Regions from separate parts of the Massilia sp. SYSU DXS3249 genome, predicted to be linked through region 3. Evidence: predicted binding sites of a transcription regulator. Region 3 holds the regulator's gene; each other region holds the start of a gene.
What was found. The regulator FNR, encoded in region 3, switches genes on or off when oxygen is low (the NO sensors DNR and NnrR bind a similar motif). The targets are predictions, from matches to a motif close to TTGATNNNNATCAA.
Positions count from the first base shown of each region.

Region 1 (5,456 bases), on a different contig from region 3:
CGAAGCCCCGTGACCTTCCCGCGCTCATACAGAGGTTGGGGCAGGCGAATCCGGCCGGCCGCGCGCAAGCACTTGAGGAGCGCCTGGATAGCATCGATCAACGTATCCGCTCCAGGGGGCCGGGCGCGAGGTGACTACCGCCGGCCGGCATCTTGAAGAGCCGATGGGTGGCGTGGCCGCGGCGGCACAGATCAGCTCGCCCGTAGCCTAAGGCTCCAGCACGTAGCGCCCGGGCGCGGCCTCGAGCCCCGGGCTCGGCCGCCGGGATGCGATCCGCTCGCCCGCCCGCTGCGCCAGCCACGCCTCCCAGGCCGGCCACCAGCTTCCGTCATGCAGTGGCGCCTCCCGCTGCCAGCGCTCGGGATCGATATAGCGCGCCACGGGTGCCTGCGTGGCGATCTGGTAGCTGCGCCCGGAAGTGCCCGGCGCGGCGACCACGCCGGCATTGTGTCCTCCGGAGGTCAGGAGGAAGGTGACTTCGGTGTCGGTGAGCAGGCCGATCTTGTACACCGAGCGCCAGGGCGCGACGTGATCGGTGCGCGTGCCTACCGCGAAGACCGGCGCCCCGATGTCGGTCAGCGCGACCGGCTTGCCGTCGACCAGGTAACGGGCGCTTGCCAGGTCGTTGTTCAGGAACAGGCGGCGCAGGTAGTCGGAATGCATGCGGTAGGGCATGCGGGTGGCGTCGGCATTCCAGGACATCAGGTCGGTCTCCCGGTCCGGGACGTCGAGCAGGTAGTGGCGCAGCCGCCGCGACCAGATCAGGTCGTTCGAGCGCAGCAACTGGAAGGCGCCGGCCATCTGCCGGGTGTCGAGGTAACCCTGGCTCCACATCGCCGCTTCCAGGAAACTGACTTCGCTTTCGTCGATGAACAGCGACAGCTCGCCCGGTTCGGTGAAGTCGACCTGGGCCGCCAGCAGGGTCAGGCTGGCCAGGCGCCGGTCGTGGTCGCGTGCCATGGCCGCGGCCGCGATGGCGAGCAAGGTGCCGCCCAGGCAGTAGCCGCAGGCGTTTACCTGGTTTGAACCCGTTTCGCGCACGATGGCCTCCAACGCGTCCATGATCCCGAGCCGGCGATAGTCGTCCAGGCTCAGCTCTCGGTCGCCATGCCCCGGGTTTTTCCAGGAGATGACGTAGACGCTGTGGCCATGTTCCACAAGATAGCGCACCAGCGAATTGTGCGGCGAGAGGTCGAGGATGTAATACTTCATGATCCATGCAGGCACGATCAGGAGCGGGACCGCATGGACCGTCGGCGTGACCGGATCGTAGCGCAGCAGTTCTGCCAGCTCGTTGCGCAGCACGACCTGGCCCGGCGTGACCGCCACTTCGCGGCCGGGACGAAAGCCCGGTGTTCCGGCGTCGCCGCTTGCAGCCCGCCAGGCGTCGTGCGCCGCACGCCATGAGCCCGCGACGAGGTTCATGCCGCCACGTTTCCAGGTCGCCTCCAGCACGACGGGATTGGTCAGGACGAAGTTCGACGGCGCAGCGCAGTCGAGCAGTTGGCGCGTCACGAACGTGACGACGTCGCCGTGGTGGGCCGACATGCCGCGTACGCTGCGGGTGGCGCGGTGCCACCATTGCTGCTGCAGCAGGAAGCCCTGGCTCAGCACGTTCCAGGGCCAGCGGTGCCAGGCCGGGTCGACGAAGCGCTTGTCCTGAGCCAGCGGCACCACCGGCTCGTCGGGGTGCGCCAGTGCGGCGCCGGCACAGTACTGCAGCCAGCGCAGCGTCGCCGTCGCCGCGTGTGTGGCGAGCTCGACCTGCTTGTCGGGGGAGAGCAGCAGGTGGCTGCACCAGTCGAACCACGCCATGCCGAGCGCTGCTGGCGAGACGTAGCCCGTGAAGCGGCCCAGCCAGGCGTGCAGCGGCAGGTCGAGCGCCGCACGCTCGACCTCGGTTTCCGGGTATCGGCGGCGAGTGCCCTGCCAGGGGCTCGCGTCGCGCTCGCGCACGCCGGCGGGCGGGAAGACGGGTTCGTTCATGGATGCCCCCTTTGCACGGCAGGCGCGGCAGGCTCAGCCGGTTGCCGGATGACGAGCACCGGGATGGCGCTATGTGTCAGTACCGCTTGCGTCTCGCTCCCCAGCAGCAGGGCTGCCGCGCCGCTGCGGCCGTGCGAGCCCATGACGATCAGGTCGCACTGCAGGTCGCGGGCGGTCTTGATGATCTGTTCGTAGGGAGCGTCCGAGGTTGGCGTGGCGACGGTGGCGGCGACGCCCGCCTGGGCCGCGCGCCGTTCCAGATAGCCGAGATACTCCTGCGCCAGGGCCCGGTTGCCAGGAGCGGCGAGGACGCCGAGCACGTGGCTGAAGAGAGGACGCATGGGAATGGCATGGAACCCGACGATCTCGGCGCCGGTGTCATGCGCCAAAGCAACTGCCGCGTCGACCGCAGCTGTGGACGCTGCCGATCCGTCAGTTGGAACGAGTATCCGCTTGAACATGAGGGTCCTCACAGGCAGGATGGCAACGGGCACCGGATGGCGCCGCACGACAGACGCCGCTTGTGGTCGGGTCTGTCGTGCCCGACACGGACTCTCCCGACAATCATTTGATCAATGTTACCGGCACCTGCGCGTGATAGACGACTTGCGACGCAACGGAACCAATCACGAGGTTGCCCATCAGCCCGAGTCCGCGGGTGCCCATGACGACTGCCGCACTGCCGGCCTGCGCGAGATGGTGCCCAATCTGCCTGCCCGGATCGCCTGTGCGGCAGTGCACTTCATACGGAATACCTTCGGAATCGAGGAGTTCCCTTGCCGGGCCCAGCACGCGTACGAATTCGTCGGGCGCAAGACGTGTCAGTTCTGCTGGAGACAGGCTGGCATACGACCGTGAGCTTGTGGGGTCGAGCACGTGCAGCAGCTCCAGCCGTACGCCCGGTTTCTCGCGCGCTCGCGCGGCGGCGTGGCGCAAGGCCCGCAGTGCGCTGTCCGACCCGTCGATGGGAACGAGTATTTTTTTCGTGACGTCCCCGTCTTGCCGGCGGGGCGGCCAGGCCTGTTTGACGAGGGTGACGGGGATGTCGACCAGCTTTACCACCTGGGTGGCCACCGACCCGATCATGAGGTTTGCCAACGCGCCTCGTCCCCGTGTTCCCATGATGATCGCGTCGCATGCGGTGGAGTGTGCATAGCCGGCGATTTCGGGCGCGGGCAGTCCGAAATGGCAATGGAGCGTGTATGGGACGCCAGCTTCCACGAGGATCTTGGCCGCCGGTTCCAGCGCCTGCGCCGCCTGGGGAGGGAAGCGATCATCGAGCTGCGGTGCGGAGAACGCTTCGGCCAGTATCACCGGCGTCATCGGTTCGACCACGTGCAGCAAATGGACCTGGGCCTGGGCGTCCGCCGCCTCCCTGGCGGCGTGGCGCACGGCGTGTAATGCATTGTCCGAACCGTCGCAAGGCACAAGCAGCTTTTTCATGTCTCCTCCAGGCTTGCCGGGCGGGCGCCAGGCACTGGCTCGGCCGCCGCAAGGGATCGCTTCGGATCGCAGTCTCGTCGACCTATCGGTTTGGAGTCGAACGTGGCCGTTTGGTTCAGGTGCGCGCAGCAAGGAGTGACGCGAATCAACGGCGCAGCCCTTCGACGGATCGCCGCGGTGTACCGGATCCTGCTAATTGTCGTGGGCACGCGCCGGCTGCCTTCGTTCGCCGAGCGCGGTCCTGAGGGCGTGGGCCCGCCGGTCGGATGGGGCGCCGTCGATTGCCTGCCGCGCAGAGACAGGCTTGCCGTAATGGGCGTGCGTCAGGTCCCGATTATAGCGGATATCATTGATCGAGACTGTGGCTGCATTGCCGAACACACCCTTGCCGCCAGACCAGGCGACCACGTCCCCGGCAGTCGAGCCCGCCGCCATGCGTCTGTAGTTGAGGACGGTCAGCCCGGCGTCGGCGCCCAGCGAGAAGTTGTTGCGCTTACGAAAGCGGTCAACCGCCTTCTGGTTCATGAGCAGCAGTGCGACCGGCCCGCCCTCGGCCCCGGCCTGCAGTCCGATCCCGAGCCCGCCCATGGTAAAGAAAGCGGGGTTGCCCCACTGGCCGTCGGCGCGCCGGGCCATCAGCACGCCGGAGCCGCCAGCGGCGCCTACGCCGAGGGCGGCGCGGCCGTATGCCGGGACGATGTACACGCCTCGCGCCCGGGTCAGCAGGTCGGCGATGGCCGGGGTGGCGGACATGGCGCGCGCGGCACGGGCGGCGTCTGCCAGGCGGCGCTCCGCGGCTTTCTCGCTCCGGGCGCGGAATTCGCCTTCGATCCCGACAGCGAACCGGGCGTCCCTGCCCGCGTCCTGCGCGATTGCACCGGGCAGGGCGATCAGGAACAGCAGGGTGACGGCGCCACCGGACAGGAGGCGGCGATGAGCGGAGCGCGAGAGGGCTTCTTGCGGGGAGGTGGCGTACATGGGCACTTGTCCGTATGCATTATCACCGGGGCGTCGTAGGCTGGTGCGATCCGGGAGTCAGCGGGCGCGCTCGAGCGGCCCCCGGGGCGCCGCCACCAGCGACCTGTTCGCGGTGGCGGTTATGGCCGGAGGGGGTGTCACGTACCATCAGCCGGGCCGCTGCAAGTATCCTGCTGTGCTGGTGGGGACTCCCGTCGGCATACACCAGAACGGTCTTGTACATGGCGGTCCTCTTGCTGTATCGGTATTTTCCTGCGCGGCACGGCTGCCGTGTCCATTCTATCGCGATGGCGTGATGACCGACCTCGGTCATTTGGGCGACATCCCAACGGACAGCTGCGCGAGTGTGCCCGGCCGCAGCGGAAGCATGGACAAGGCCCGCAGGAAAGTCCCAGACGGTGGCGGAGCCGGCGGTCGCCAGCGGTAACGTGTCGTCACCGTGCGCCATCAATTGACGGGCCAGGGCAACAGCCTGGTCGAAGCGCTCGTGGTTGGCGAAGCGCGTCAGCGGTCCGAGACTTGTCTGCGGGTCGCGACTGTCACTACCATATTGACGAAATAGCCATACGCCATCGACCCCTCGCTCATCTTGCGGTACCCGACAAAGAAGCCCTTGCTGACTTTATGCCAGGACGGCACCCCGTGGCTTCGACTTGTTCCGATTTCTCTTATGCCGATACGCTGCCAACAGGGGCACGCCCGACACGACATGGCTGCACCGGCGCTGTGAGCTTGCCGCGCGAGGATGCAAGGCCGTTGGCGCCGCAGGGCAGTACGGCCACCCCGGCGCGCATCACAAGCCCCTGGCCCGCGCCAGCACCCGTGCCCCGAACCTGGCCAGCCATGAGCGCACCCTGTTGGCGTCGGCCGCATGGGAAAATTTCCCCTGTGCGTCCAGGAACACCATCACCGTGGGGCGCTTCCTGACGATCGCATACAGCACCATGCAGCGGCCCGCTTCCGATATGTAACCGGTCTTCTGCAGGCGGATGCGCCAGTTCGCGCTCGACGTGAGGCGATTCGTGTTGCGGTAGACACTCTTCGATTTG
Region 1 covers NZ_JBSIPX010000001.1:502,615-508,070, forward strand. Annotated here, with positions in the region: gene ACWCIA_RS02180 (NAD(P)H-dependent oxidoreductase) at 1-134, shown strand, start outside; gene ACWCIA_RS02185 (PHA/PHB synthase family protein) at 208-1,986, opposite strand; gene ACWCIA_RS02190 (universal stress protein) at 1,983-2,447, opposite strand; gene ACWCIA_RS02195 (universal stress protein) at 2,551-3,429, opposite strand; gene ACWCIA_RS02200 (lipid-binding SYLF domain-containing protein) at 3,622-4,407, opposite strand; gene pbpG (D-alanyl-D-alanine endopeptidase) at 5,201-5,456, opposite strand, start outside.
Region 1: a site for FNR is predicted at 3,565-3,578, ahead of ACWCIA_RS02195 (universal stress protein). Genes of this name have one in related genera too.

Region 2 (5,456 bases), on a different contig from region 3:
GTGACGGAGCCGCTGTCGCCGGATGCCAGCGAAAAGCCGAGCCGGCGCGCCAGCGCATGCATGCGCAGGTTGTCGGCGAGCGCGACACCCACGATCTCGCGCAGGCCGCGGCCCGCGCAATAGGCGATCAGCGCCTCCATCAGGACCGTCCCGAGCCCCTGCCCCTTCAGGTCCGAGCGCACCACGATGGCGAATTCACCGACGATATTGTCGGGATCGGCGACGACTCGCGCCACGCCGAGCGTCTCACTTTCCCCGCCCGCGGTGCAGGTCAGGAGGAAGGCCATCTCGCGGGCGTAATCGATCTGCGTAAAGCGCGCGAGCTGGGCCGGCGACAGCTCGCGCGCGCTGCCGAACATGCGGAAATGCACGTCCTCCGGGGTCAAGGCGCGAAAGAATGCCTGGTGCGCGGGTGCGTCCTCGGGCCGGATCGGGCGCAGGGTGAGCAGGCCCACGTTTGTTTCCACCACGCGTTCGAGCGCGTCCGGATAAGGCAGGATCGCCAGCCGCGCCAGCGGGTCGGGTCCCGCGGCTGGCGACAAGCGCATACGGGCGTCCAGCGCGAGCACTCCTGTGCTGTCGGCCAGCAGCGGGTTGATGTCGAGTTCGCACAGTTCGGGCAGGTCCGCGGCCATCTGGCCGACCCGCACCAGCACGTCGGCGAGCGCGTCAAGGTCGACCGGGGGATGGTCCCGAAAGCCCGCCAGCAGGCGCGCCACGCGCGTGCGCCCGATCATGTCGCGCGCCAGCACCCGGTTCAGCGGCGGCAGGCCGATCGACTGGTCGGCGTTCGCCTCCACCGCGACACCGCCCTGCCCGAACAGCACCACCGGCCCGAATACCGGGTCTGTCGTCAACCCGACGATCAGTTCCAGCGCATGCGGCCGGCGCGCCATCGCCTGCACGGTGAAGCCGGCAAGGCGGGCATTCGGGCGCAGGGCGGCGATGCGTTCGCGCATGCCGCGCAGGGCCGCGCGCAGCGAGGGCTCGTCGCCCAGGTCGAGGACGACGCCGCCCACGTCGGACTTGTGCGACAGGTCGGGAGACAGGATTTTCAGCGCAACCGGATAGCCGATGCGCGCCGCGCCCGCCACGGCCCCGGCTTCGTCAAGCGCGATATCGGTCGCCACCGACGGGATGCCGAAACTGGCAAGCAGGGCCTTGGCGTCCGCTTCCCCGACCGTCCCGCCGCCGTCCGCCAGCAACCGGGCCACGCGTGTGCGCGCGCCGGAGCGGTCCGCCGGGGCCAGCACGCCTGCCGAGGGAACCTGCATCAGCAGCGCCTGGTTGCGCCCGTAATCGACCAGCTGCATCAGCGCGCGCACGGCCTCCTCGGGCGTGTCGAAGACTGGCAGGCCGGCGTCGATACAGAGATTGCGTGCCTGCGCGACGCTCGCGCCGCCAAGCCAGCAGCACAGCACCGGCCGCGATGCGCCACGCAGCAGCGGCAACAGTGCGCGGGCGATCTCGGCGGCCGGCACGATGGCCGTCGGCGCGTGGATCAGCAGCAGCGCATCGGCGTCGTTCGAGGCCAGCAGCGTCTTCAGCACCTCGACATAGCGCTCGGCGGGCGCGTCGCCGATGATGTCGACCGGGTTTCCTCTCGACCAGTTAGGCGGCAGGTGCCGGTCGAGCTGCGCCAGCGTGGCCTCGCCCAGCGATGCGAGCGTTCCGTGCGCGGCAACCAACGCGTCGGTTGCCATGACGCCCGGTCCCCCGCCATTGGTCAGGATCGCCAGCCGTCCGGCGCCGGGGCGCAGGCGCAGGCCATCCCCAAGCACCGCCACCGCATCGAACAGCTCGGCGGTGGTGTGCACCCGCAGCATCCCGGCACGGCGCAGGGCGGCGTCGACCACCAGGTCGGCCGCAGCCAGCGCACCGGTATGGCTGAAGGCTGCGCGCGCCGCCTCGGCCGCCCTGCCCGCCTTGACGATCACGGTGGGCTTGGCGCGCGCCGCGCCGCGCGCCGCCGACATGAACTTGCGCGCCTGGCGGATGCCCTCAGCGTACACGAGGATGGCGTCGGTGCCGCTGTCTCCGGCCAGGTAGTCGAGCAGGTCGCCGAGATCGACATCGCTGGCGTCGCCCAGGGAGATGAACGAGGAAAAACCGATCCTGCGCTCGCGCGCCCAGTCAAGCACCGCCGTCACCATCGCGCCGGACTGTGCGACGAAGGCCAGGCGTCCGGGCAAGGCCGACACCGGCGCGAAGCTTGCGTTCAGGCCGATTCCCGGAACCAGCAGGCCGACACAGTTCGGCCCGAGGATGCGCAGCAGGTGTGGCCGGGCGGCATCGAGCATTGCCTGGCGCAGGCTGGCACCGCCGGGACCGGGGGCGTCCAGCCCGGCGCTGAGCACCACCGCCGCCCGGCACCCGAGCTCTCCGAGCTGGGCAACGATACGGGGCACCGTGGCGGCCGGCGTGCACACCACCGCCAGCCCGGGCGCGCGCGGCAGGCGCTTGACGTCCGCAACCACGTCGATTCCCGACAGCTGGCGGTATTTCGGATTGACCGGCCAGATGGGGCCCGTGAACCCGGCGCTGACGAGGTTGGCCAGCACCGTCGCGCCGACGCTGCCGGGACGCGCACTCGCGCCGACGACCGCCACGGAGCCGGGCGCGAAGAAGTGGCCGAGGTTACGGATGCTCATCTGCTCTCCCTGTCCGGTCCTGACACGCCCGTCAGCCGCCACATGCGGCCCCGAGCGCGGTGATCCGGGAGCCAGAATGGCGCCCGGCACCGATAACAGCCTTGACGCACATCAAATCCACCAGGGTGGGCAAATCGCGCGCCGCGGCGTCATGCAATTTTGATGCGCATCAAGGACTCGAGAGGACGTGGCACCCATTCTAGCAGCGCGCCCATCCGGCGCAAGTGAGGATTTCTACAGGGAGAGTCCCATGTACCAACGCATTCTCGTGCCCACCGACGGTTCCGAACTGGCGACCCTGGCAGCCGATGCCGCGATTGCCTTCGCGCAGGTTTGTCGCAGCGAAATCGTCGCGCTCTCGGTTGCGCCGCCGGAACCGGTAATGATGTCGGCGGAAGGTGCGATTGCGACAAGCAGCCCGCTTGGCGTCGACGTCCTGCTGGAGCAGGCAAGCCAGTATGTCGGGCAGGTTGCCGATGCGGCAGCGAAAGCCGGCGTCAAATGTACGGCGCTGACGGCGTACGGCTATTCGCCCGCCGATGAAATCATCAATGTCGCCGAACGCGAGCACTGCGACCTGATCTTCATTGCCTCGCACGGCCGGCGCGGCCTGAGCCGGCTGATCGCCGGCAGCGTCACGCAACGCGTGCTGGCCTATTCGCCAGTGCCGGTGATGGTCTACCGGGCGCGCCCGTCGCAGGCAACAGGGCCAGGCGCAGACGCATTCGCAGTGGCCGCCGGGGAGGCGCCACATGCTGCGCCGGCGGCATCTGCCGGCCGTGCTCCATGAAGTTACCGGGATCGCGGCTGCACGCCATGAATCTTGTGAATGGCACACTGATCGCGTCATGCCGTGTCCGTACCCCTGTCTATCTGCTTCGGCAAGGCTCCTTCGACGACAGGCTCCCGTTTGACCTACATCAAAGCGGCAAATGACCCGGATCGACAGACTTGCCTGCAGGTGTGAGATGCAGAGTGAGACCGATGCGGTGCCGCCACGCCGCACGGACCTGCGCACTAACCATCCCACCGTCCCGGATTGACACCAACGTGGCCCCATCTACCTAAGCGAGTATGCATGCCGTACAAGACCGTCCTCGTCCATTGCGACCTGTCCATCCATGCACCCGCCCGGATCGCGCTGGCTACCGCGATTTGCGCGGAGCACGGCGCGCACCTGGTCGGCGCGGCATTCACAGGTATTGCGCGTCAGATCTTCCCGGGCGGCTACGACGCCGCGCCAGGCAGCCTGCTGGCCAGCTATGTGGAGCCGCTCCACATGGCTGCCCGGGACGCGCTCGACCGCTTCGAGGAAGTCGCCGGGCGCGCTGGCATTTCCCACCAGTCGCGCCTGATCTGCGACCAGGCCCCTGACGGCCTCGCACTGCTTGCCCGGTTCGCCGACCTGGTGGTCGTCAGCCAGGACGACCCGGACGAGAGCCTGGGCTATCGTCCGGCAGCCGAACGCATGCCCGACTATCTCGTGCTCAACGCCGCGCGGCCGGTACTGGTCGTGCCGCGGCTGGCGCCGCCTGCCGCCTGTCCGCGCCGGATCCTGCTGTGCTGGAACGGCAGCAGGGAGGCGGCGATGGCGATGTCTGCCTCGCTCCCCCTGCTCGAGCGCGCCACCGATGTGATTCTCGCCACCCTCACCCCCACCTTTCCGGGCCCATGTGCCGACGCCGAGGAACTGGACGACGCCCTCGCTTTCCTGGAACGCCACGCTATGCGGGTCGACGTGGTGCTGCGCGATCCGCGCCACGATACGGGGCACGCGATCCTCGACCTGGCCGCCGAACAGGGCTGCGACCTGGTGGTGATGGGATGCTTCGGCCGTTCGCAGTTCCACGAACTCCTCCTGGGCGGCGCGAGCAGGACCGCGCTGCAGGAGGCGGCGCTGCCTGTGCTGATGGCCCGCTAGGACAGGCGCGGATGCAGCCCCCCACGCCGCACACACCGCGCACTGCGCCAACTGAACAGGAGGAGCAAATGGGCAACATGAACGCAGCCGTCTTCACCGGTCCCGGACGGATCGTCCTCGGGCGCAAGCCGATTCCGCGTGCCGGGCCGGGCGAGGCGGTCGTCAAGATCACCATGACGACCATCTGCGGGACCGACGTGCATATCCTGAAAGGCGAGTATCCGGTCGCCGACGGCCTCACGGTCGGGCACGAACCGGTCGGCACGATCGCCGAGCTCGGGGCCGGCGTTACCGGGTACGTGGTCGGACAGCGCGTCGTGGCGGGGGCCATCTGCCCGTGCGGGCAGTGCCACTCCTGCCTCGACGGGCACCAGGCCCAGTGTGGCGGGCACGCCATCGGCGGCTGGCGCCTCGGCAATACGATCGATGGCTGCCAGGCCGAGTATGTCAGGGTACCGTTCGCCATGGCCAACCTGGCGCCGATCCCGGACGAACTGACCGACGAACAGGTGCTGATGTGCCCGGACATCCTGAGCACCGGGTTCGGCGGCGCCGAAAGCGGCGGCATCCGGATCGGCGACAGCGTCGCGGTATTTGCCCAGGGGCCGATCGGGCTGTGCGCCACGGCCGGCGCCCGCCTGCGCGGGGCCTCGCGCATCATCGCGGTCGACCGTGTACCCGAGCGGCTCGCGATGGCCCGCCGCCTGGGCGCCGACCACGTCATCGACTACAGCGAGCGCGACCCGGTAGAGGAAATCCTGCGCCTGACCGGCGGCCTCGGCGTGGACGTCGCAATCGAGGCGCTCGGCACTCAGCAGACCTTCGAGAGTTGCCTGCGCGTCCTGCGCCCCGGAGGCACGCTGTCGAGCCTGGGCGTGTACTCC
Region 2 covers NZ_JBSIPX010000001.1:495,355-500,810, reverse strand. Annotated here, with positions in the region: gene ACWCIA_RS02175 (bifunctional acetate--CoA ligase family protein/GNAT family N-acetyltransferase) at 1-2,651, opposite strand, end outside; gene ACWCIA_RS02170 (universal stress protein) at 2,902-3,441, shown strand; gene ACWCIA_RS02165 (universal stress protein) at 3,730-4,572, shown strand; gene ACWCIA_RS02160 (NAD(P)-dependent alcohol dehydrogenase) at 4,641-5,456, shown strand, end outside.
Region 2: a site for FNR is predicted at 2,811-2,824, ahead of ACWCIA_RS02170 (universal stress protein). Genes of this name have one in related genera too.

Region 3 (5,456 bases):
CCTTGCTTCCCTGTTCGTTCCCATCGCGCTGGCCGCCGCGCTGCCCTCGGCGGCGCTGGCCGCACCCGCCGCAACGGCTGCCACTGCTCCCGCCGTCAAGCCGAACGCCGCCTTCGATGCCTGGGCCGACAAGTTCGCCAACGACTGGGTGCGCCGCAACCCGCAGTTCGCCACCTCGACCCAGTACTTCGGCGGCGCCGAGCAGGAACGTTTGGACCGCGAGTTGACGCCGCAGACGCCGGCCCAGCGCAAGCAGGCCATCGCGCTGGCGAAGCAGGGCCTCGCGCGCCTCGACAAATTCCTGGCCGGTCCGCTGAGCGAGACCCAGCGCATCTCGGCCATGGTGATGCGCTGGTCGCTCTCGAACACGGTCGCCAACGAGCCCTTCGAGGACCACAACTTCGTGTTCTCGCAGTTCAGCGGCGTGCAGGTCAGCCTGGTGAACTTCCTGACCCAGACCCACCCGATGCGCCGCGCGGCCGACGTCGACAGCTACCTGGCCCGCCTGGACCAGGTAGCCGCCCGCATGGACGAGGCGCTGGCGCGCGGCCGTTCCGCCGCCGAACGCAAGCTGATCCCGCCGCGCTTCATCCTCGAGCGCGCCCAGTTCCAGGTCGACACCTTCCTCAAGCCGGCCGCGCCGCAGAACGTGCTGGTGACCTCGCTCGAGCAGCGCACGGCAGAGTTGAAGGACCTGACGCCCGCGGCGCGTACGGCGGCGATCGCGCGCGCGACGAAAATCGTCGAGGACAAGATCCGCCCGGCCTACACCCGCGTGCAAGCCTTCATGGCCGAGCTGCATCCGAAGACCACCGACACGGCCGGCATCTCGCGCCTGCCCGACGGCGCCAAAGCCTATGCCCGCGCGCTCGCCAACTACACCAGCACCACGCTCGGCGCCGAGGAGATCCATGCGATCGGCCTGCGCGAAGTGGCGCGCATCGAAGGCGAGATGGACAAGCACCTGCGCTCGCTCGGCTTCAACGAGGGCAGCATCGAGGCGCGCATGAAGGCGCTCGACGCCACCTTCCAGCCGAAGGTGAAGGATGGAGAGGACCCGCGCCCGGCCATCCTGGCCAAGTACGTCGAGATGGTGAAGGACGCCGAGCGGCGCAGCGCCAGCCTGTTCAACCTGAAGCCGCGAGCCCCGGTCGTCGTGCTGCGCGAGCCGCCGCTGACCGAGGCCTCGGCCGCCGCCCACTACTCGCTGCCGGCGCCGGACGGCAGCCGCCCGGGCGTGTTCTGGGTGCCGATGCGCGGTCCGACCTTCGACATGATCCGCATGCGCAGCCTGTCCTACCACGAGGCGGTACCCGGCCACCACTTCCAGCTGGCGATCCAGCAGGAATTGACCGGCATCCCGAAATACCGCAGCCAGCGCATCTTCAGCGGCGGCAGCGCGCACAGCGAAGGCTGGGCGCTGTACACCGAACGCCTGGCGGTGGAGCAGGGCTGGTACGGGGACGAAAAGACCGGCGACGTGCCGGGCCTCCTGGGCGCGCTCGGGTCGGAACTGTTCCGCGCACGCCGCCTGGTGGTCGACACCGGCCTGCACATGAAGGGCTGGACGCGCCAGCAGGCGGTCGACTACGGCATCAACGTGCAGGAAGTGGACCGCTACGTCGCCTGGCCGGGCCAGGCCACGGCCTACATGATCGGCATGCTGCGCATCCTGGAGCTGCGCGAGAAGGCCAAGGCCGAACTCGGCCCGAAATTCTCGCTGCCGGCCTTCCACGACATGGTCCTCGGCGCCGGTTCCGTGCCGCTCGACGTGCTGGGCCAGCTGGTCGACGGCTGGATCGCGAAGGAGAAGGCGAAGGCCTGAACCGACCGGTAGGGTGGGCACTTGTGCCCACGCGGTACGTACTCTGCGTCCAGGCGACCATGCCGCGGACGCGCAGGCAGCGCGTCCATGCACGTGATGAAACCGCGTGGGCTCGAGAGCCCACCCTACGTCCGCCGCACGATAGAATGGATTCCCGACCACCTCTTTCCGAAGGAGTGCGCTATGGAAACCCAGGAACTCTACCGCGGCCGCCTGATCGACCACATCCAGCTCGTGGTGCGCAACCTCCCTGCGTCGCGCAGGTTTTATACGGCAGTATTCGAAGCGCTGGGCGTGCCGCTGGCGGCTAGCGGCGAGGATTATTTCTGGGCCGACGAACTGTTCGTCTCGACCGCCGACAGCGAGGCCGCGCAGGGCATGCTGACCGGGCGCCACCACCTGGCCTTCCAGGCGGGCAGCCGCGAGATGGTCGATGCTTTCCACAAGGCAGCACTGGCCGCGGGCGGCAAGGACAACGGCGGCCCCGGGGAACGCGCCTACCACCCCGGCTATTACGCTGCCTTCGCGCTCGATCCGGACGGCAACAACATCGAAGCCGTTTACCACGGCGAGGCGCAGCGCAGCGCCCCGGCGGTGCGGGTTACTTTTTAATCCGGAGGGGAGCGCCTAAGAAAACCTCCAGGGCAAGGCGCATCGTCGAAGACAGTACCAGGGTACGGCGAGACGATGCAACGCAGCCATGGAGGTTTTATTAGGCACTCAGCTCATCGGGCTGCACTGGTCGGTGCCGGCCGCAATCGCCTTCAGCTTGGCCGGCTCGAGCAGGCGCACCTCGCGCTTGTCGACTTCGATCCAGCCCTGTTTCTTGAAGCGCGACAGGAGCCGGCTCACGCTCTCGATCGTCAGGCCCAGGTAGTTGCCGATGTCCTCGCGCGACATGCGCAGCCCGAAGCTGGTCGAGGAGTAGCCGCGCGCCGCATAACGTGCGGACAGGTTCACCAGGAACACTGCAAAGCGCTGCTCGGCGCGCATATTGCCCAACAGAAGCATCACGTTCTGCTCGCGCGTGATCTCCTGGCTCATGATCCGGTGAAAATGGCGGAGCAGGGCGGGCACCTGGCCGAACAGGTCTTCCAGGCGTGCGAACGGAATTTCGCAGACTTCGCTGTCTTCCAGCGCCACCGCGTCGCAGTGGTGGCGGTCGCCGCTGATCGCGTCCATGCCGAGCAGCTCGCCGGCCATCTGAAAGCCGGTGATCTGCTGCTCGCCGGCGGCATTGACCTGGTAGGTCTTGAAATGGCCGTAGCGGATCGCGTACAGGCTGCGGAAGGGCTCGCCCATGGCGTACAGGCGCTCGTCGCGCGCGAGGCGGCGGCGGCGGCCGATGATCTGGTCGAGCCGGTTGATGTCGGCGTCGTCGAGCCCCATCGGCAGGCAGAGCTGGTGCATGCTGCAGGCGCTGCAGCTGGCCTTGATCGCGCCGAGACTGATCGGCGCCGTCGCGGGAAGTGGGATGCCTTGGGTCATGTTAGGACGAAGAAACGAGGTAAAAACGTGGCCGGTCCATTATAGACCGCTGAGCCGTCCCCATTCCCGGTTTTTCCGGACAAGGCCGTCCACATGCGCGCTTGCGATGTAAGTACGCAACGGCTCCCTACGCTTCGCACCGCCTTTCGCGAGCATGGACAGCTTGCCAACTGTGCGCACCTTTACCCATGCTAGATTCTCGACAGTTCATCCTCGGGAGTGCTCATGTTCGGCTTATCGGCGTTGGACCTGGCCCGCATCCAGTTCGCGTTCACGATGTCCTTCCACATCCTGTTCCCGGCGGTCACCATCGGCCTGGCAAGCTACCTCGCCGTCCTCGAATTGTCCTGGCTGCGCACCAAGCGCGCGGTGTATGTCGACCTCTACCATTTCTGGCTGAAGATCTTCGCCGTCATGTTCGGCATGGGCGTGGTGTCGGGCATCGTGATGGCCTACCAGATCGGCACCAACTGGGGCGCCATGTCCGAGTTCGCCGGTTCGATCATGGGCCCGGTGCTGGCCTACGAAGTGCTGACCGCCTTCTTCCTGGAGGCGGGCTTCCTCGGCGTAATGCTGTTCGGCTGGACCCGGGTCGGCCCGCACCTGCATTTCGTCGCCACCTGCATGGTCGCGGTCGGCACCCTGATTTCCGCCACCTGGATCCTGGCCGCCAACAGCTGGATGCAGACCCCACAGGGCTATGCCATCGAGGGCGGGCGCATGGTGCCGGCCGACTGGCTGGCGATCGTCTTCAATCCCTCGTTTCCCTACCGCCTGCTGCACATGGTGGCGGCGGCCTACCTCACCACGGCGCTGATCGTCGGCGCGGTCGGGGCCTGGCAACTGCTCAAGGGCAGGGACAACCCGGCGGTGCGCAAGATGCTGTCGATGGCGATGTGGATGATCCTGCTCGCGGCGCCCGTCCAGGCGGTCATCGGCGACTTCCACGGCCTCAACACGCTCGAGCACCAGCCCGCCAAGCTGGCGGCGATGGAAGGACACTGGCAGAACGAGCCCGGCGAGGCGGTGCCGCTGCTGCTGTTCGGGATTCCCGACATGGAGGCCGAGCAGACGCGCTACGCGGTCGGCATCCCGCACCTGGGCAGCCTGATCCTGACCCATACCTGGTCCGGGCAGATTGCCGGCCTGAAGGAATTCGCCCCCGCCGACCGGCCGAACTCCCTGATCGTGTTCTGGAGCTTCCGCCTGATGGTCGGACTGGGCCTGCTGATGATCGCCCTCGGCGCCTGGAGCCTGCTGCTCAGGCGGCGCGGGCGGATCTTCACCAGCCGCGCTTTCCTGCGCGGTGCCTTGTGGATGGGGCCGGCCGGGCTGGTGGCCATCCTCGCCGGCTGGGTCACCACCGAAGTGGGGCGCCAGCCCTGGGTCGTGTACGGCGTGCTGAGGACGGCGGACGCCGTCTCGCCGCACGGCGCCGGGACGCTCGCGCTCACGCTGGCCCTGTTCGTGGTCGCCTACCTCTTCGTGTTCGGCGCCGGCACCGCCTACGTGCTGCGCATGATGCGCAAGGGCCCCCAGGCCTTCGAGCTGCACCGGGCGACCGAGGGCGGGCCGGGCGAAGGCCGCACGCCGATGCGCCCGATGTCGGCCGCCGACGTCGGCAACGACGACGACGCGGTGGAGGATCATCCCGGCGGCGGCGGTCACCACTCCAGGGGAAGCTGAGCCATGGGCATCGACACCTCGGTCATCTGGGCCGTCATCATCTACTTCGCCGTCTTCATGTACGTGCTGCTCGACGGCTTCGACCTCGGCATCGGCATGCTGTTCCCCTTCGCCCGGGACAAGCGCGACCGCGACACCATGATGAATACCGTGGCCCCGGTCTGGGACGGCAACGAAACCTGGCTGGTGCTGGGCGGGGAAGGGCTGCTGGCAGCCTTTCCGGTGGCGTATTCGATCATCCTTTCGGGGCTCTACCTGCCGCTCATCTTCATGCTGATCGGCCTGGTGTTCCGCGGCGTGGCCTTCGAATTCCGCTTCAAGGCCAAGGAGAGCGGGCGCCACCTGTGGGACAAGGCCTTCATCGGCGGCTCGGTGGTCGCCAGCTTCTTCCAGGGCGTCTCGCTCGGCGCCTTTCTCGACGGCATCACCGTGTCCGGCCGCAGCTATGCCGGCGGCC
Region 3 covers NZ_JBSIPX010000004.1:16,719-22,174, forward strand. Annotated here, with positions in the region: gene ACWCIA_RS06260 (DUF885 domain-containing protein) at 1-1,825, shown strand, start outside; gene ACWCIA_RS06265 (VOC family protein) at 2,009-2,437, shown strand; gene fnr (fumarate/nitrate reduction transcriptional regulator Fnr) at 2,546-3,313, opposite strand; gene ACWCIA_RS06275 (cytochrome ubiquinol oxidase subunit I) at 3,539-4,999, shown strand; gene cydB (cytochrome d ubiquinol oxidase subunit II) at 5,003-5,456, shown strand, end outside.

Region 4 (5,456 bases), on a different contig from region 3:
TCGTTAGCGTACTGATGTCGCCAGGGCACTGGCGTACCTTCCAGATATCGCAGAACAATTGTTCGGCCCACGATCGAGGAGACCCACCATGACACTTCGCCACACCCTGTGTGCGACGCCGCTGTTGCTCACCTTGGCTGCAGTGCTGCCGCTGTCGGCGCTGACGCTGGCGCCGATTCCTGCCCATGCCCAGCAATATGCGCGCGACAGCCTTCCCACGCCTGCCATCCGCGGCTTCAACGTTAACGAGGTGCGGCGCCTGGCGCCCGGTGTCGAGCTGCATTTCGACCTCTACGGCACGCCGGGCGGCAACGCGACCCTGCGCATCGACGGCGCCACCCGCAACGTTTATATGTCGGAAACCGAGCCGGGCCAGTATGTCGGCAGCTACACGATCGGCAACCGCGACCGCATCACGAATGCCAGCGGCGTCACGGCCAACCTGCGCCTCGGCAACCGCGTTGCCACCAGCGTGCTCGCCGAATCGGTGGTGCGCGACGGCGCTCCGCGCGCGAACCGCCGCGGCGACCTGGCGACGGTGCCCCGCATCGAGCGCTTCGAGGTACGCGGCAGCGAGGAGCTGGCGCCGGGCAACGACATCGGCTTCACGGTCTTCGGCACGCCGGGCGCGCGCGTCGAGCTGACGATGGCCGGTGCGCGCGGCGTCTTCTTCCTGCCGGAAGTGCGTCCCGGCGAATACGCGGCCGACTACACGATCCGCCGCGACGACCGGCTCAGCCCGGACGCGCGGGTGACGGCGACGATCCGCGCCAACGGCCGCTACACGACCCAGGTGCTGGGCCGCCCGCTGCTGGCAGGCACCGCGCCACGCCCGATCGCCACCAGCGCGCCGCGTACGGCCCGCTATTGCACCAACTGCGCGACGGTGGAAGCCGTGAACGTGGTGGAAGTGAGCGGGGAGGGCAACTACCTCGGCACGGTGGGCGGCGCGGTCGTCGGCGGCCTGCTCGGCAGCCAGGTCGGCAGCGGCAGCGGACGCACTGCGGCCACGGTCGCGGGCGCGGTCGGCGGCGGGGTGGTCGGACGCAACATCGAACGCAACGCCCGCCGCAGCCAGCGCTATGAAGTCGTCGTGCGCTATTCGGGGAACGGAGCGACGCAGACGCTGCAGTTCGACAACGACCCGGGCTTCCGCGCGGGGGATGCGGTGCGGGTGAATAATGGGGTGTTGTCGCGGGACGAATAACGTAGCGATCCTGCCGACAAGGTTTCACCATCTGCAGACAACAACGTATCCGCGAGCATGAATGGTGAGGGAGGACGTAGGGTGGGCGGGGAACCCGCCCGGTGAACCCGTCATTGAGACCATTGGCCTCAATGACCCCTACGTCCCTTGCGTCTCGCTTTTCGAATGATCGGCGCGCCAAATTATTACGGCTCCGACATGGCGGTTCTTGTTGAAACCGTCACGGTCGGAGCCGTTTGTCCTTGCCGGGATCAACCCGGCCATACCGCAACTTACACCGTCGCCAGCACCTGGTCGCCGCCGGCCGCATCCAGCTCGGCCTTCTTGGCGCCGGCACCCTTGGTGCGCGAGCGCGAGGGTGGCAGGCGGCGCAGGGTCTTGAGCGCTTCGGCGTCCTTGATGCCGATGGTGCGCTGGTCGACCGTGATCAGCCCGATTTCGTTAAAGGCCGACAGGGTGCGGCTCACCGTTTCCAGCGTCAGGCCCAGGTAGCTGCCGATCTCGTGGCGCGTCATGCGCAGGTTGAACAGCTTGCTCGAGTAGCCCATCGCGGCGAAACGGTCGGCCAGCGAGACCAGGAAGCGGGCCACGCGTGCCTCGGCCGACAGGGCGCCGAGCATGCCGATCATGGCCTGTTCGCGCACCAGTTCGCGGCTCATGACGCCGTACATCAGGTTTTCCAGTTCCATGTGCACGCGGCCGAGGGCGGTCAGCTTCTTGAACGGCAGCAGGATCAGGTCGCAGTCGGACAGCGCGACCGCCTCCGATGCGTAGTGGCGGGTGTGGATGCCGTCGACGCCGAGCATGTCGCCCTTCATCGGGAAGCTCAGGACCTGCTCGTTGCCGAACTCGTCGATCAGCACCGTTTTCAGGAAGCCGGAATTGACGATGTACAGGGTGTCGAAAGCCTGGCCGATGGTGTGCACGCGCTGGCCCGTCTTGAACTGGACGTGCTGGAACAGCAACTCTTCGGAATTGACCGAGACGGCGGCCGGGATGTGCAGCAGGTCGCAGACTTCTTTCAGGTTGGACCACAGGCGGCCCTGGCGTTGGCGGCCCGCTTCCATCGGGGTGGAATGCATGGTCGAGCTGGCGTTGCGTTGATCTGGCGTTTGCTGGGACTGCATGCTTTTCTCCAGTGAAGAATTCGAGCAGGTGCGGTTTCAGTGGGGAACCGCTACCGGGTGCTTCAATAGGATTCATCAAGCGGCAGGCTTGGCTTACGGAGAAAAATTAGATCGCAAGCAAGTCGATACGCTGGAATTCAGTATGCCAACACGAGTTCGGCATTGGTATCAGCAATGGCTGAATGTATCGGTAGGAGGGCTGTCAGGAGTGTAGGAATAATCTTACTACTACGGGGCGTCTTCGAGGGAGGCTATGGGACTATCTTATCCCGCTTGCACGCCGGCGCACCGGGCGGTGCGTGGCGGGTATGGCACAAACTATGCAATTGCGATGTCAAACATCTTTGAATCCTTGCGTCGGGCCTGGCCACGTTCCCGGTATCGGGTCTGCTGGACCAGGCCTTTCGCAGCCAGGCCGAACGCCTCAGGCCTTCAGCGGCGCCAGCAGGCGGTGCGCGACCGCGTACTGGACCATTTCCGACAGCGAGGTCATGCCCATCTTCTGCATGATGCGGGTCTTGTGGGTGCTGACCGTCTTCACCGACAGGTGCAGGTTGTTGGCGATCTCGGTAATCGACTTGCCGCCGACTAGTAGCGAAAACACCTCGAATTCACGGTCCGACAGTTGCTTATGCAGCAATTGTTCGTTGGGCGCCATAATGTTCAGCGCCAGTTGCTCGGCCACTTCGGTGCTGATGTAGGGGCGGCCCGAAGCCACCTTGCGGATCGCGCCCACCAGCTGAGTGCCCGCGCTTTCCTTCGTGAGGTAACCCTGGGCGCCGGCGCGGATGGCGCGCACCGCGTATTGCTCCTCCTCGTGCATGGTGAGGATGAGGATGGCCAGCTTGGGCGCCTCGCTGCGCACCTGGCGGATCAGGTCGACCCCGCTGCGCCCGGGCATCGACAGGTCCAGCAGCAGCAGGTCGAAGCCGCCCTGGCGCACGAGGGACAGCACCTCGAAGCCGTTGGTGGCTTCGCCGACGATCTCGACGTCGAGCGCACCGTCCAGGATGCGCTTGAGGCCCTCGCGCATGATCGTGTGGTCATCCGCAATGACGATTCTTATCATAGATGCGTTCCCCCTGGCGCCGCGGCCTGCCGCAGCGTCTATATATAGATGCACGCCGCGCGCGGCGTGCCGGCACCGGGCGTTACGACTCGACCGGCTCGTTGATCAGGCGGTGCACCAGCACCGGCCTGGTCGTATGCGACAACACTTTGTTCGTGACGCTGCCCAGCAGGATCTGGCCCCAGCCGCTGCGTCCGTGCGAACCCATGAAGATCAGGTCGCAGCCCTGCTGCTCGGCGACGTCGACGATCTTGAGGGCCGTCGCGTCGGAAAACGCCGTCATGCAGCTGTGCGCGAGCCCGGCCTTTTCGCAGGAACGCATGATGCGGCCCATGTGGTCTTCGCCGGTACGCTTCATCTGTTCGACGTATTCCTCCTCGCTCGGATACGAGGGCGGGATGATTTCGACATACACGGGGTACTGGTACTCGGGTGCGACAAACAGGGCCAGCACCTCGGCTCCCATCTGCTGGGCGAACTTGACGCCGGCGCAGGCCGTGTGCTGGGACACGAGCGAACCGTCGGTGGTGATCAGGATTTTCCGGTACATGATGAGTCCTCCGAAATGCCACGCTATTGTGGCCCTGGCGAGCGAGCTGTTGCTTGTGATAGCGCAAGCTGTTGACTTTGGTCAAACATGAGCTTGCCTCCAGCAAACCGGGCCCCACGAACGTGATAAAAACGATGCACAATCGACGCGACTGTAAAACAACACCTGGCTTGTGAAAATAATCAGGAACCGCACGGTTTTATTGTCGCGGAATTAAGTTTCGTTGTCCATTTCGACGTACTGCCTTTTCCGACATTTACCTACGGCAACTACGCTGCTACACTCGCTGAATCATTTTTGGGCTTCCAACGACCCGCAAAACGCGCGTGGAAGTCCGTTATCCACCGGACCGAAACACGTAACAATCGCACGCAACAATTGCGACATTCTTAATATGGAGAAGCAGGGATTATGACCGACGCCGCCGACGATTTCGACGCCTTATTCGAGGAAGTGGCAGCCCAGCGCGCCAGTGCGCCGGCCCCTGCGGCGCCTGCTGCCGCACCGGCGGCTGCGCCTGTCGCCATGTCCGACGAGGACGACCTGGAAGCCCTGTTCGACCAGGTCGCATCGAGCCAGGCCGCTGCCCCGGCGGCCGTTGCAGCCACCGCGGCCACGACCGCCGCGCCTGCCGCCGACGCAGCCGAAGGCGAGGGCGACAAGAACATGTACGAACGCCTCGGCGGCATCGTGCGCCTGCTGCACGACTCGCTGCGCGAACTCGGCTACGACCGCGCGCTGACCGAGGCCTCGTCGCAGATCAACGACGCCCAGGACCGCCTGGAATACGTCGCCACCCTGACAGAGCAGGCCGCCAACAAGGTGCTCAACACCCTCGACGAAGGCATGCCGGCCCAGGACAAGCTGTCGAAGCAGGCCCAGGACATGTCGGGCCGCTGGGACGCACTGTTCTCGGGCAAGCTCAGCCTGGACGAATTCAAGGCCCTCGCCGGCGACTCGCGCCAGTTCGCCCAGGCCGTGTCGGACGCGACCGAAGCCGAAAAGGCGCGCCTGCTGGAAATCATGATGGCCCAGGACTTCCAGGACATCACCGGCCAGCTGATCAAGAAAGTGGTCGGAATCACCAAGACCGTGGAAAACGAGCTGGCCCAGCTGCTGCGCGACAACGCGCCGCCCGAGACGCGCGCCAAGCTGGCCGAAAAGGAAGCTGCCCCCGTGCAGCTGATGTCCGGTCCGTCGATGCCGTCGGCGGCGCTGGACCAGGACAATGTCGACGACCTTCTTGCCGATCTGGGATTCTAATGGACGATATGCTCAAGGACTTCGTCGTCGAGGCGATGGATCTGGCAGTCAATGTTGAAGAGCACCTCCTGCGCCTCGAACGCGATCCGGACAACAAGGAAACGCTGAACGCGGTCTTCCGTTCCTTCCACACGATCAAGGGCGGCGCCGGCTTCATGGGCCTGCCCGCGCTGGTCGCGGCCTGCCACCTGACCGAAAACCTGTTCGACGCGCTGCGCACCGGCGCCGCGCCCGTCACCC
Region 4 covers NZ_JBSIPX010000028.1:22,142-27,597, forward strand. Annotated here, with positions in the region: gene pdeM (ligase-associated DNA damage response endonuclease PdeM) at 1-7, shown strand, start outside; gene ACWCIA_RS22185 (glycine zipper 2TM domain-containing protein) at 89-1,207, shown strand; gene ACWCIA_RS22190 (Crp/Fnr family transcriptional regulator) at 1,480-2,274, opposite strand; gene ACWCIA_RS22195 (response regulator) at 2,759-3,403, opposite strand; gene ACWCIA_RS22200 (universal stress protein) at 3,486-3,953, opposite strand; gene ACWCIA_RS22205 (protein phosphatase CheZ) at 4,365-5,216, shown strand; gene ACWCIA_RS22210 (chemotaxis protein CheA) at 5,216-5,456, shown strand, end outside.
Region 4: a site for FNR is predicted at 4,025-4,038, ahead of ACWCIA_RS22200 (universal stress protein). Genes of this name have one in related genera too.